DNA from 3 places in the Kribbella sp. NPDC048928 genome. Region 2 is predicted to be linked to each of the others. Evidence: riboswitches for the same ligand, from Rfam matches in the RefSeq annotation. Region 2 holds a riboswitch; each other region holds the start of a gene.
The links. Region 2 has a riboswitch for ZMP and ZTP ahead of ACGFI6_RS24930 (bifunctional 5,10-methylenetetrahydrofolate dehydrogenase/5,10-methenyltetrahydrofolate cyclohydrolase). Riboswitches for the same ligand answer to the same signal wherever they lie in the genome.

Region 1 (3,154 bases), on a different contig from region 2:
TACGGCATCGCCGCCACCCTGGTCCTGCTCGTGCTCGCGATCCCGCTGCTGTCGATGAACCTCGGCCAGCTCGACGCCGGCACCGATCCGGCCCAGGACTCCAGCCGGAAGGCGTACGACCTGATCGCGAAAGGATTCGGCCCGGGCGCCAACGGTCCGCTGACCGTCGTCGTACAGCTGCCGTCGGAGAGCTCGACCGACAAGCAGACGCTGCTCAGCGGCCTGCAGTCCACGCTACAGAAGACCGACGGCGTGGCCGCGGTTCAGCCGCCGAGCACCAACAGTGCGGGGACGACAGCGATCATCAACGTCATCCCCACGACGGCGCCGTCCGCGGCGGAGACCCAGGACCTGGTCAACCGGATCCGTGACGACGTGCTGCCCAACCAGAAGGAGCCGACGTACCTCGTCGGCACCACGGCCGGGTACGTCGACTTCACCGAGAAGGTGGGCAGCCGGATGCCGTGGCTGATCGGGGCAGTGGTGCTGCTCGCGTTCCTGCTGCTGACGGTCGCGTTCCGCTCGTTGCTGATCGGGGTGAAGGCCGCGATCCTCAACCTGTTGTCGGTCGGCGCCGCGTACGGCGTGATCGTCGCGGTCTTCCAGTGGGGCTGGGGATCGTCGCTGGTCGGGATCGACGAGTTGGTGCCGATTCCGTCGTTCGTGCCGATGCTGATGTTCGCGATCGTGTTCGGGCTGTCGATGGACTACGAGGTGTTCCTGCTGTCCCGGGTGCACGAGGCGTGGATCGCGACCCGGGACAGTCACCGCGCGGTGGCGATCGGGATCGGCGCGACCGCGCGGGTGATCACGACCGCGGCCGCGATCATGATCGTGGTGTTCCTCAGCTTCGTGCTCGACGACGACCCGACGGTGAAGATGCTGGCGGTCGGCATGGCGGTGGCCGTACTGATCGACGCCAGCATCGTCCGGATGATCCTGGTCCCGTCGGTGATGACGCTGCTCGGCGCCCGCGCCTGGTGGCTGCCGCGCTGGCTGGACCGCATCGTCCCCGACATCCAGCTCGAAGGCGGCCCGCCCCCAGCACCACCGGAACGGGAGAAGGCCGCCGCGATCACCTAATGACGGAACAGTCGTACGCCGGTCGCGGACCACTTGATGCCGCGATCGGCGCACGCCGCCGCGACCTCGGCCGACCGGATCGACCCACCTGGCTCGACGATGTGCGTCACGCCGTACCGCTCAGCTTCCTCGACATTGTCGGCGAAGGGCAGTGCTCCGTCGGAGACCATCGTGACGCCGGTCAACGGCTCGTCCGAATGCTGTGACCACCACAACGCGGCCTTCGCGCCGGCCAGCCGCGTGCAGTCGACCCGGGACTGCTGCCCGGCGCCGACGCCGATCGTCATCCCGTCCTTCACCATCACCACGGTGTTGGATTGGGTGTACCGGGCAACGATCATGCCGAGCACCGCGTCGTCCGGCAGGTCGCGGGGCACCGGCAGCGCGTCCCGGTCCTGCGTCAGCCGGACACCGAACACGTCTCGGACCTCCTGCGCCGCCGGCTCGTACGACGCGTCCATCGCGAGCACCAGATAGGTCCCGCGCTTCTTCGCCGCGAGGATCTCGAGCACGCCGTCGTCGTACCCGGGCGCGATGATCCCGTCCGAGACCACCCGCTTCAGCACCGTGGCCAGCTCCAGGTCGACCGGATGCGAGACCGCCACGAAGTCGCCGTACGACGACTTGGGATCCGCGTCCCGCGCCCGCGTGTACGCCGCCGCGACCGTCGCGCCGAGCGCAGCACCGGCGGGGGAGACGTGCTTGTACGACGCCGCAGCCGGCACGCCGAACGCCTGCGCCGCCTCCCGCACCAGCTGCCAGCCGGTGAGCGCGTCGAGCAGGTTGATGTACGACGGTTCGCCCGCGAGAACCGCGAACGGTGGATCGTCGGCAGTGGCCGTCTGGTGAGGATTCATGCCGTACCGCAGACGCATCGGAACCTCCGAGTCGATCGGAGGCGCCCAGGCGGACGACGCCTTGCAGTTCGCTCCCTGGTGGTGACCCACCTTCGCCAGTCGCGGTGTGCCGTCAGCCTACTTGGTTGCGCGAACCACCAGCAGCGGCGCCTTGTCGGTGAGCGGCTCGCCGTGCCAGCCGCCGTCGATCACCACGTCGGTGAACCCCGCCGCCCGGAGATCGGCGGTGATCTCCTCGGCGGAGCGGAAGTACAGGACGTTGCGGTAGATTCGGTCGTGGCCGTCCGGGAACACGTTGTGCGCGTCGAACACCACCCGGCCGTCGCCGACCTCGGTCAGCTCGAGCCATTCCTTCAGGTGGCCGGCCGCGGTGTCCCGTTCGCCGTACGTCGCCTCGCTCGTCCATTGCAGCCAGGCCCGCCCCGCCGGGTTGCGCGACTCGAACGCGAGCATCCCGCCCGGACGCAGCGCCGCGGCCAACGCGGTGACGGCAGCCGCCTGCTCCGCGACATGCATCATCGTGTTGCCGCTGCTGACCACGAGATCCAGATCGCCGGTCGGCTCGACGGCACGGTGGTCCCCGTCGATCCAGGTGACCGCGTCGGCGCCGGGCTGCCGGCGCGCGTACCCGAGCATGGTCGTACTCGGATCGACGCCGATCACCACCCGACCCGGCACCGCGAGGGACCGCGTGAGCAGGCCTGTCCCGCACCCGAAGTCCACGACCTTGTGGGTGCCTTCGGCCAGCCCCAGGTAGTACTTGTGGTCCTCACCGGCCGGGTTGTCCAAGTCGTAGAGCTCTACCAGTTGCTCGTCGCCGTACGGGTCCTCAGTCACCACTGTGATGCTAGCGCCCTGCCGTTGGACCGCACGCCACGTCCGTAAGACGACTGTCTCAGTAAATGAGATGTAGGCGGGGTGAACTTGACCCGGTCGGCGGTTGTCGGCGAATAATGCCTACATGCGATCGATTCTCCTCGTACTTGTGCGGCGCGCCGACTGACGCGACCACTGAGTCGAGCGCGCCCCTTCAGCCAACCCGGCGGAAGGGGTTTTTTGTTGCCAGGGCGACTATCTGAGACCCAGTAGTGCCAAGACGACAGCCACAAGCGAGGATGGATCGGTCGCGACCCCAGCGAAACCAGGACATAGGGAAGGCACTCATGAGTGAGCAGCTGACCGGGGCACAGGCTCTGATCCGCGCACTGGAACAT
Region 2 (3,154 bases):
GTGCAGGTAGACGTGCTGGATCTTGTCGCGGGACCGCGGCGTCTCGGTGTGCAGCATCAGCCGCACGACCCGCGGCAGCGCATGCGGGACCGGGATCTCCTGCATGCACATCAGCGGCACGTCGGTGAGCCCGATCTGCCGCCCCGCGACCGCGGGAAACTCCGACCGGAGGTCCGACGTGACGGTGAACAGGATGCTGATCAGATCCTCGTTCTCCAGATCGTTCGCCTCCAGGACCGCCTTCACCAGCTCCGCGGACCGCTCGAGCAGGTGCTCACGCTCGTCCACGTCCAGCTGGGTGGCACCCCGGATCGCCCGTACCGCCACGTCTCCTCCTCCTTGTTCGCCTGCTCCAACCCTAGTTCAGAGTAGTCAAAGAGTGGACAGCCGTCTCAGCAGCGTCGACCGTCTGCTCCAGCAGCAGTGCGATCGTCATCGGCCCGACACCGCCCGGAACCGGTGTGATCAGCCGCGCGACCTCGGCCGCCTCCTCGAAGTGCACGTCGCCGACGTTGCCCTCGTTGTACCCGGCGTCGACCACCACGGCGCCCGGCTTCAGCCAGTCACCACGGACGAAGTTCGGCTTGCCGACGGCGGCGATCACGACGTCGGCCGTGCGGACCAGGTCTGCCAGGTCGCGGGTCCTGGAGTGCGCGTACGTGACGGTCGCGTTCGATGCCAGCAGCAACATGCCGGCCGGCTTGCCGAGGATCGGGCTGCGGCCGATCACCACCGCGTGCGCGCCTTCCAGCGGCACCTCGTACGCGGCGAGCAGCCGCATGATGCCGCCCGGCGTCGCGGACTTGAAGCCGGGGTCCGCCGCGTCGTTGAGGGCCATCGCCCCGAACGAACGCAGCGTGACGCCGTCGACGTCCTTGGCCGGATCGATCGCCTCGAACGCAGCCCGCTCGTCGATCTGCGCCGGCACCGGGTGCTGCAGCAGGATCCCGTGCACCGCCGGGTCGTCGGACAGCTTCGTGATCTCGGCGACCAGCTCCTCGGTGGTCGTCTCCGCGGGCAGTACGACGCTGCGGGAGGCGATCCCGGCCTTCTTGGACCGGTTCTGCTTCATCCGTACGTACGTCGCCGACGCCGGGTCGTCCCCGACCAGTACTGTCGCGAGGCACGGCTGCACGCCGTGCTGCTCCTGCAGAGCGGCGGCCCGCTCCGCGGCCTTGGCCACCATCGCAGCAGCCAGGTCGGTCCCAACCATCAGTTCAGCAGCCATCGCGCACTCCTCCAAAGCTGTGAGTGCCCAGGCGCGCGGCGAAGCCGAGTGGCAGACCGTTCCCCGGTGGTTCGTCCACCTCAACGCCAGTCGCGGTCCACCCTCAGCCTACCGGCCCGGGATACTCACCGGAGTCGCCAGGGGTGATGGTCGTCGAGGCGCCGAGCGGCAGCGCCTCGATCCGGCGAAAGTCTCTCCGGGCAGGCACCCGGCGACCGACCGTGGTGACGCCGGTGACGAGCGCGACCAGGAACAGCATGTGCAGGGCCCACACCAGGATGTTCCGGCCCCAGGACGCGGTGGCGTCGACGCGCTCGTACCCGAGGACGCGTAGCAGGTTGTGGTGATTCTTCAGGACGTACAGGTCGAGATCGTGCAGGCGAAGGCCGTACGCAGGGACGGTCTTCGACCACGTCCGGACGTTGATCGTCTGGCTGGCTTTCACCATCAGAGCAGGCCGGCGTGGTCCAGGGCCAGGTAGGCGGCGTCGATGCCGGTCATGGCGCCGGGGGTGCGGAGCTCGGTGCGGAAGGCGTCGACGGTCAGCTCGACCGGGACGCAGTCCTCGGCCTCGTCGAGTTGCTGCTTGCCGTCGGGCCGGCAGCCGCGCGCGATCGCGACGTACTTCCGGAAGGTCGACGAGGCGCCGGACCACTGCCAGCCGACCACGTCGAGCGTCTCGCAGGTGTACCCGGTCTCCTCCTCGAGCTCCCGCGCACCGGCGACCGCCACCTCCTCGCCGGGCTCGACCAGACCGCCCGGGAGGTTCGTGACGACGCTGTCGGGGCCGGCCCGAAACATCCGGATCGTGACGATCCGCCCCTCCGGCGTCAGCGGCAGCACGGTGATGCCGGAACTGATGCCCGCCTCGGGCCCGAACACGTCCCACTCGACCTCACGGCCGTCGGGCATCCGGTACCGCCGCAGGCGCACGGTGAGGAAGCGCGAGAAGCCCGGCTCCTCCCCCAGCAGCTCCCACGGCTCCGGATCCGACGGACGAGACTCCCCCGGCAACCCCACCGAGGGCTCCGGAGACGGCTCAGCCGCCACCTTGTCGGTGACGGCTGAGGCGTCGAGCGGGTCCGTCACAGCGGACGGGTGTCGTCGGGGTCCTCCGGCGGCGCCACCGGCGCGTCGTCGTCGCCCGGCGAAGCCTCCTGGGTTCCCTCGGCCGAGTCCGACGCAGACTCCGCAGTATCCGCGGCGTCGGTAGTGGAGTCCGTGGCCTCGGCGTCGTCCCCCGACTCTCCGGCGGCCTCGGTCTCGGCCGCCGGACGGGACTCGGACAGGATGCTCGCCAGCGTCTCCTCGGAGATCCGCTTGAACTTGCGCACCTGCGAACGAGTCCGGTCCAGAACCGCCACCTCGAGCTGGTCCGGAGTCAATTCCCGGACCTCGGTGCCGTCGTGGGCGAGAGCGTCCACCGCGAGCCGGAGCGCACCGGCCAGCGAGATGCCGTCGGTGTAGTGCTCGCCGACGTACTCCGCGACGTGCTCGGCCGGGCCGCCCATCACCGCGAACCCCTGGACGTCGGCGATCGAGCCGTCGTAGGTGAGCCGGTAGATCTGGTCGTCGCTCGCCGCGGCACCGACCTCGGCGACCAGGATCTCGACCTCGAGCGGCTTCTCGCCGCCGGAGGAGAAGATCGCGCCGAGGGTCTGCGCGTACGCGTTGGCCAGCGCCCGGCCGGTGACGTCACGCCGGTCGTACGAGTAGCCGCGCATGTCGGCGAGCCGGACGCCGGCGATCCGCAGGTTCTCGAACTCGTTGTACCGGCCGACGGCGGCGAACGCCATCCGGTCGTAGATCTCGGCCACCTTGTGCAACGCGGGCGAGCGGTTCTCCGCGACGAACAGGATGCCGTCGGCATACTGCAGCGCGATCGCGCTGCGGCCCTTGGCGATGCCCTTCCGGGCGAAGTCGGCC
Region 3 (3,154 bases), on a different contig from region 2:
GAGGCCCGGGTACAGCGGGAACTTGTCGAGCATCTCGGCCGAGGCGGCCTTGGTCTTGTCGGCGACGCCGTCGGCAAGCACGTACTTCGCCTTCGACGGAGCGCCCGCGGCGGTGGTCGTCGGCGTCGTCGCGGACAGTACGTCCACGATCAGCCCGGCGACCCGGTCGAACTCGTCGCCGCCGAAGCCCCGCGTCGTCAGCGCCGGCGTACCGATCCGGACGCCCGAGGTGTACCAGGCGCCGTTCGGGTCGCGCGGAACGGCGTTGCGGTTGGTGACGATGCCCGCGTCGAGCAGCGCGGACTCGGCCTGCCGCCCGGTGATGCCGTACGACGAGACGTCGAGCAGGACGAGGTGGTTCTCGGTACCGTCCGTCACGAGCTTGACGCCGCGCTTCATCAGGCCCTCGGCCAGCGTGACCGCGTTGTCCGCGACGTTCTGGGCGTACACCTGGAACGACGGCTGCCGCGCCTCGGCCAGGGCGACCGCCTTCGCGGCCATGGTCTGGCTCAGTGGACCGCCGAGAACCATCGGGCAGCCGCGGTCGACGGACTCTGCGTACTCCGGCTGGCAGAGCACCATGCCGCCGCGCGGGCCACGCAGCGACTTGTGCGTCGTGGTCGTGGTGACGTGCGCGTGCGGGACCGGGTCGAAGTCGCCGGTGAAGACCTTGCCCGCGACCAGGCCGGCGAAGTGCGCCATGTCGACCATCAGCGTGGCGCCGACCTCGTCGGCGATCTCACGCATCTTCGCGAAGTCGACCTTGCGCGGGTACGCCGAGTAGCCGGCGATCAGGATCAGCGGCTTGAACTCGCGGGCCTTCCGGGCGACCTCGTCGTAGTCGAGCAGCCCGGTCTCCGGGTTCGTGCCGTACGAGTGCTGATTGAACATCTTGCCGGAGATGTTCGGCCGGAAACCGTGCGTCAGGTGGCCGCCGGCGTCCAGCGACATGCCGAGCATCTTCTGGTCGCCGAGCGCCTTCCGGAGCTTGGTCCAGTCGTCCTCGGAGAGGTCGTTGACGTGCTTCGCGCCGGCCTCGGCGAGCGTCGGCGACTCGATCCGCTGCGCGAGGATCGCCCAGAAGGCGACCAGGTTCGCGTCGATGCCCGAGTGCGGCTGGACGTACGCGTGCGGGGCGCCGAACAGCGCGCGGGCGTGGTCGGCGGCGGTCTGCTCGACGATGTCGACGTTCTGGCAGCCGGCGTAGAAGCGGTGCCCGACGGTGCCCTCGGCGTACTTGTCCGACAGCCAGTTGCCCATCGTGAGCAGCGTGGCGGGGGAGGCGTAGTTCTCACTGGCGATCAGCTTCAGCGAGGAGCGCTGGTCGGCCAGCTCGGACTTGATCGCGCCGGCGATGGTGGGCTCCACCGCGGCGATCACCTGCAGCGCGTTGTTGTACGCGGCCGACGCGGCGGCGGCGTCGAAGGATGCGGCGTTGTCGATGGGTTGAGGCATCGTTGTCTCTCCTGCGGTTGCAGTGGGTCGAAGGCACCCAGGCGCACGGTGCCGACGGGTTTCGCTCCCCGGTGGTTCTCCACCTTCAGCGCGCCAGTCGCGACCCGCTCACCCTATCGTGCGCTCGAGGATCTGCTCGAAGGGAGTGGTCCGCGGCAACGTCCCGAAGACGCCACCCCAGTCGCCCGCCAACCGGGACGCGACGAACGCGTCCGCGACCGCGGGGGTCGAGTGCCGGATCAGCAAGGAAGCCTGCAGGCACAGGGCCATCCGCGCGGCCAGCCGGCGGGCGCCGGCCTCGGCGTTCGCAGCGTCAGCAAGCGCTTGCAGTACGTCGTTCACGGCCGCGTCGAGCCGCGCATCGGCGCCCTGGACCGCGGCCAGCTCGGTCAGCCAGGCGTCGAGCGACTCGGGTTTGCGCAGCGCCCGCAGGACGTCGAGCGCGTTGACGTTCCCGGACCCTTCCCAGATCGAGTTCAGCGGCGACTCGCGGTAGAGCAGCGGCAGCCCGGACTCCTCGACGTACCCGTTCCCGCCGAGACACTCCAGCGCCTCCGCGACCATGAACGGCGTCCGCTTGCAGACCCAGAACTTCGCCAGCGGCAGCGCGATCCTGCGGAACGCTGCCTCCCGCGCGTCGCCGGTGAGGGCCGCATCGACCGCCGCCCCCAACCGCATCGCCAGGGCGGTCGCCGCCTCGGATTCGACGGCCAGATCCGCCAGTACGTTCTGCATCGCGGGCTTGTCGGCCAGCAGCCCGCCGAACGCCGACCGATGCCGCGTGTGCCAGACAGCCTCCACGAGCGCTCGGCGCTGAAGTGCGGACGAGCCCAGGACGCAGTCCAGCCGGGTCGCGGCGACCATCTCGATGATCGTCCGGACGCCGGCCCCTTCCTCGCCCAGCCGATACCCGACCGTGCCGTGGAACTCGACCTCGCTGGACGCGTTCGACCGGTTCCCGAGCTTGTCCTTGAGCCGCTGCAGTGCGAACGGATTGCGGTTGCCGTCAGCAAAGACCCGCGGTACGACGAAGCAGCTCAGCCCGTCCGGCGCCTGCGCCAGGACCAGGAACACGTCGACCTGCGGCGCCGAGCAGAACCACTTGTGCCCGTCCAGCAGGTACATGTCGCCCGCGGGGGTCGCCGTGGTGAGGTTCGCCCGTACGTCCGAGCCGCCCTGCTTCTCTGTCATCCCCATCCCGGCCAGTGCGCCGAGCTTCTCCGCGGCCGGCAGCCGGCGTCCGTCGTACTGCGTCGACGCGAGCTGCGGGATCCACTCCTTCGCGAGCCGCTCGTCGGCCTTCAACGCCGGTACGGCGGCGTACGACATGGAGATCGGGCAGCCGTGGCCGGGCTCGACCTGGGACCACACGTAGAAACCCGCCGCGCGCCTCAGATGCGGCGCGGGGCGGTCGCTGGTCCACGGTGCCGCCTGCAGCCCGAAGCCGACGGCCTGCTCCATCAGCCAGTGCCAGGACGGGTGGAAGTCGACCTCGTCGATGCGGTTGCCGTACCGGTCGTGGGTGCGCAGAACCGGCGGGTTCTGGTTCGCCGGGAGCGCGTGCGCGAGGGCCTCCTCCGAGCCCGCCAGCTCCCCGATCCGGCGCAGACCGGGGTCGTCGGTGAGGTCCTCAGCGGCGGCTGCGTACGGACGCAAGGCGTCACCGAGCGCTGTGTCCTGGGTGAAGAAGTTCACGCCC

Region 1: it holds a riboswitch for ZMP and ZTP, as region 2 does, so the genes downstream of both, ACGFI6_RS27080 (5-aminoimidazole-4-carboxamide ribonucleotide transformylase) here and ACGFI6_RS24930 (bifunctional 5,10-methylenetetrahydrofolate dehydrogenase/5,10-methenyltetrahydrofolate cyclohydrolase) in region 2, are expected to answer to the same signal.
Region 3: it holds a riboswitch for ZMP and ZTP, as region 2 does, so the genes downstream of both, ACGFI6_RS17870 (glycine hydroxymethyltransferase) here and ACGFI6_RS24930 (bifunctional 5,10-methylenetetrahydrofolate dehydrogenase/5,10-methenyltetrahydrofolate cyclohydrolase) in region 2, are expected to answer to the same signal.

Annotation. Positions count from the first base shown of each region.
Region 1 covers NZ_JBICUC010000006.1:405,283-408,436, forward strand. Annotated here, with positions in the region: gene ACGFI6_RS27075 (MMPL family transporter) at 1-1,083, shown strand, start outside; gene ACGFI6_RS27080 (5-aminoimidazole-4-carboxamide ribonucleotide transformylase) at 1,080-1,958, opposite strand; ZMP/ZTP riboswitch at 1,977-2,053, opposite strand; gene ACGFI6_RS27085 (class I SAM-dependent methyltransferase) at 2,058-2,777, opposite strand; gene ACGFI6_RS27090 (acetolactate synthase large subunit) at 3,104-3,154, shown strand, end outside.
Region 2 covers NZ_JBICUC010000005.1:590,522-593,675, forward strand. Annotated here, with positions in the region: gene aroH (chorismate mutase) at 1-327, opposite strand, end outside; gene ACGFI6_RS24930 (bifunctional 5,10-methylenetetrahydrofolate dehydrogenase/5,10-methenyltetrahydrofolate cyclohydrolase) at 359-1,228, opposite strand; ZMP/ZTP riboswitch at 1,247-1,332, opposite strand; gene ACGFI6_RS24935 (hypothetical protein) at 1,332-1,676, opposite strand; gene ACGFI6_RS24940 (NUDIX hydrolase) at 1,676-2,317, opposite strand; gene prcA (proteasome subunit alpha) at 2,314-3,154, opposite strand, start outside.
Region 3 covers NZ_JBICUC010000003.1:929,648-932,801, forward strand. Annotated here, with positions in the region: gene ACGFI6_RS17870 (glycine hydroxymethyltransferase) at 1-1,455, opposite strand, end outside; ZMP/ZTP riboswitch at 1,484-1,564, opposite strand; gene ACGFI6_RS17875 (acyl-CoA dehydrogenase family protein) at 1,564-3,154, opposite strand, start outside.